2 regions of the Anthropogastromicrobium sp. genome follow, and region 1 is predicted to be linked to the other one. Evidence: a T-box and tRNA genes for the amino acid it is inferred to sense, from the RefSeq annotation. Region 1 holds a T-box; the other holds one or more tRNA genes.
The links. The T-box of region 1 lies ahead of leuS (leucine--tRNA ligase). A T-box ahead of a tRNA ligase gene usually reads a tRNA of that ligase, here a tRNA-Leu.
Positions count from the first base shown of each region.

Region 2: it has a tRNA-Leu gene. The T-box ahead of leuS (leucine--tRNA ligase) is inferred to sense a tRNA for this amino acid. The anticodon was not compared.

Region 1 is NZ_JAXWCK010000036.1:54,675-56,880, reverse strand. Features, by position in the region: gene WJP93_RS08355 (elongation factor G) at 1-385, shown strand, start outside; T-box leader at 467-695, shown strand; gene leuS (leucine--tRNA ligase) at 760-2,206, shown strand, end outside.
Region 2 is NZ_JAXWCK010000030.1:18,934-21,139, forward strand. Features, by position in the region: gene WJP93_RS06795 (alpha/beta hydrolase) at 1-685, shown strand, start outside; tRNA gene WJP93_RS06800 (tRNA-Leu) at 746-829, opposite strand; tRNA gene WJP93_RS06805 (tRNA-Leu) at 866-946, opposite strand; gene WJP93_RS06810 (enhanced serine sensitivity protein SseB C-terminal domain-containing protein) at 1,208-2,206, shown strand, end outside.

The DNA of each region.
Region 1 (2,206 bases):
TTCCTATCATCCGGTAGACTCTTCAGAGCTTGCATTCAAGATGGCTGCAATTCTTGCTTACAAGAAGGGCTTTGCAGAGGCAAATCCAACGATCTTAGAGCCAATTGTATCAGTTTCCATCACCGTTCCGGATGAACTTGTCGGTGATGTTATGGGTGACTTAAATAAGCGCCGCGGCAGAGTACTTGGCATGGATCACGTAGCAGGCGGCAAGCAGATGGTAACAGCAGATGTGCCAATGGCAGAGATGTATGGTTACTCCACCGATCTTCGAGCAATGTCAGGTGGTATGGGCGAGTTCTCCTATGAGTTTGCAAGATACGAGCAGGCACCTCAGGATGTCCAGAAGAAGATTATTGAGGCAGCTGAAAAAGAAGAGCAGTAACCAACAATCTAACATTAAGAGTTTTGAAAGAAAGAGGGGGTTGACAAGCCCCCTTTTTCTATGGTATTGTAAAAAAGTGAAAAAAATGCAATGACAAGGAATAGTAAGCAGGGGAGAGCTTCAGAGAGCTGCCGGTAGGTGAAAGGCAGCAGCTTATAACTGCCGAACTGACCTTAGAGCACCGGTAGGGAAACGTCATTATATAAAGACGGAGTAGTTGGCGGCGGGTATTCCCGTTATAGAAGATCGAGGGCAAGGCATATGGCTGCCTTGAAATAGAGTGGTACCGCGAAGTCTTTTCGTCTCTATACAAAGAGAAAGAAAGGGCTCTTTTTTTTCATAAGAAGAGACCCGGAAAGGAAACACAAAACACAATGAACAAGAATTACGATCCAAAAGAAATTGAATCAAAATGGCAGAAGGTCTGGATGGATGAGAAGGCATTTGCCGCAACAGATGACTACACCAAGCCAAAGTATTATGCGCTGGTTGAGTTCCCATATCCGTCAGGACAGGGACTTCATGTAGGTCATCCGCGTCCATACACAGCACTTGATATTGTTGCCAGAAAGAGAAGATTACAGGGCTACAACGTACTGTATCCAATGGGATGGGATGCATTTGGTCTTCCAACAGAAAACTACGCAATTAAGAATCATATTCACCCGAAGATCGTTACAAAGAATAATGTAGCTCGTTTCAAAAATCAGCTGCAGTCTTTAGGTTATTCCTTCGATTGGGACAGAGAGATTAACACAACTGATCCGAATTACTATCACTGGACACAGTGGATCTTCTTAAAGCTGTACAAAGCAGGCTTGGCATATAAGTCAGAGATGCCTGTTAACTGGTGTACTTCCTGTAAGGTAGGTCTTGCAAACGAGGAGGTTGTAAACGGTGTATGTGAGCGCTGCGGAAGCCCTGTTGTTCGTAAGATGAAGAGCCAGTGGATGTTAAAGATTACCGAATATGCAGATAAGCTGATCGATGGTCTTGACAGCGTTGATTATGTTGAGAAGGTAAAGGTTTCTCAGAGAAACTGGATTGGCCGTTCAAATGGTGCAGAGGTTGATTTCTCAATCGCTGGTGCAGATGATAAGCTTCGCATCTATACAACACGCCCGGATACTTTATTTGGTGTAACATACATGGTAGTATCCCCGGAGCATCCATATCTTGATAAGTATAAGGATCAGATTTCCAACTGGGATGAGATTGTTGCATACCGTGAGGAAGCAGCAAAGAAGTCTGACTTCGAGCGTTCTGAGCTGGCAAAGGATAAGACCGGTGTTGAGATCAAGGGCTTAAAGGCAGTTAATCCGGTAAATAAAAAAGAAATCCCGATCTGGGTTTCTGATTATGTACTGATGAGCTATGGTACTGGTGCAATCATGGCAGTTCCGGCTCATGATGAGAGAGACTGGGCATTTGCAAAGAAGTTTAACCTTCCAATCGTTGAGGTTGTAGCAGGCGGAGATGTTCAGAATGCTGCATTTACTGATGTTCAGACAGGAACACTTGTAAACTCAGGATTCCTTGATGGACTTGAGGTTGCTGATGCAAAGAAGAAGATCATTGAGTATCTTGAAGAGAATAAGATTGGTACACCAAAGAAAAACTATAAGTTAAGAGATTGGGTATTCTCAAGACAGCGTTATTGGGGTGAGCCGATCCCGATCGTAAAGTGCGAAAAGTGTGGATATGTTCCGTTATCAGAGGACGAACTGCCGCTGGAGCTTCCAGATGTAGAAAGCTATATGCCGACTGATAATGGTGAATCTCCATTAGCTGCTATGACTGATTGGGTTAATACAACATGTC
Region 2 (2,206 bases), on a different contig from region 1:
TGTGTGGATCTGCGGAGGAGCATGGATTCAGATGGATCGTTCTGCGCATTTGGCTTATTTGTCTAACCTTGCACAGCAGGGATTTGTTGTTGCATCGGTAGAATATCGCACAAGCAACGAGGCAAAGTATCCGGCACCGTTGCAGGATGTAAAGGCAGGAATTAGATATTTGCGCGCACATGCAGAACGTTTTTGCATTGATCCAGATCGTATAGGTGTTATGGGAGAGTCGGCAGGCGGCTATTTGACATGTATGGCAGCCCTGGCAGATGATCCGATTTATGATGTTGGAGAAAATTTGGAATATTCAAGTGCCGTACAGGCTGCATGCCCATGGTATCCGCCTACAGATTTTCGCGGATTTTTGTACAGCGATCCAGAGCAGTGTGCAGCAGCACCAGAATCACTTCTTTTAGGAAAAAATGTGATGAGACATCCAGAAGAAGCATTAGCGTGCTGCCCGGTCAGCTTTGTAACAAAAGATGCGCCGCCATTTTTAATTATTCATGGAGATAATGATCATACTGTGCCGTTTGGACAGGGAGAAGAACTTCACGATGAGCTTGAAAAGGCAGGCTGTGATGTGACGCTGCTTTCCATTGAAAATGCAGATCATGCAGATATCCATTTCTTCCAAAAGCAGATATGGGATGAGATTTGTGCTTTCTTTAAGACAAAGCTGTAAACAAAGAAAAAGAGGACTGCTTTTCTTTCGAAAAGCAATCCTCTCGCCCCTGCCAAGGAGTGCAGTTGAGGGGACTTGAACCCCTACCCAAGTACATGGACATGAACCTGAATCATGCGCGTATGCCAATTCCGCCACAACTGCAAATACACTTGTCTGCATTGGTTATTATGAAAACAGTGCGGGCGACAGGACTTGAACCTGCACGTCATTGACACTAGAACCTAAATCTAGCGCGTCTGCCAATTCCGCCACGCCCGCTTGCTATTCACAATCTGACATCGTGACGCTTGCCCCAATGCATGAAGTATAATATCATAACAATATCGTTTTGTCAACAAGAATTTTCAAAACTTTCAAAAAGTTGATAAAAATAGCAATAAGACTTGCAGTTTTACGCATTTCCTGTTACAATAAACTACAGTTATGCCGATGAAAACAAAATTGGACACAATATATAGTGGTACTGTATATTGTGCTTCGTAAAAAACAACAGCAGGCAGAATGAGAGGTAGCACAGCCATGATAGAAAAAGAACGTCAAAGTGAATTAATTAGAAAGTTCGTCGTATCACAGGAAATGCCAGATGACGAGATTGCAGATCTGAGCCTGGACGAGCTTACTTATATTTACTTCAACACAGAGATTGCAAAAAAAGATGAGAAATATAAGGCAATTCATTTCCCGATTAAGCAGCAGATTATTTATTGGGGCGTTGTCGATGCGATTAAGAAAGCAGAGACACTGTATGTTGCATTTACAGAAAGACCGAAGTATCCGTATCTTGATCCGGGCAGAAATGTATGGCTGTTTTCAACAGAGGATAACCTGACTAGAGCACTTAAGAAACTTGAGGAAGATCGTGGAATGCATCTGATTTATCAGAAGCTGCCAAATCAGGTAATTGTTCCGTTTTTTGCTCAGCTGTATTATTGGGGCATTGAGCAGGTGATTGTTGACAACATGAATCATCCGATGATCGTAAAGCGTTCTGATGTGATGCCAGAGATGGATCAGAAGAAGGATGAGAAGAAGCAGGATCTTTGTAATGGAAAGCTGCAGGCGGCATTAATTCAGCATGCACAGTTTATGGCACAGAATCCTGATGCATCTGTATTTAAGGATGATAAAGAAAAGTTAAAGGTTTATACGATTTTAGCTAACAATGTATTCTTTGAAGTATGTGACGCTAAATTTATGGCACCGACAGTTATGGAGAAGGATGGAAAGACCTTCCGTGCGGGAGAGGAGATTCCAGAGGGTGCACGCCCTGCAATTGTGTTTATGGGAAAGAAGGATTCTGATCAGAAGGCACTTCCGCTGTTCACTGATATTACAGAGTTCATGAGAGTATATAAGCCGCATGAGATGGGTATTTCAGTTATGACTTACGAGGCAGCTGAGAAGATGGCAAAGGCAAACAATGCCGAGATTGTAATCAACAGAAATGGAACTGGACTTACTGTAAACGAGCATGTAATGGGTCTGATTGATAAGATCCGTGCAAAGAAGGAAGAAGTA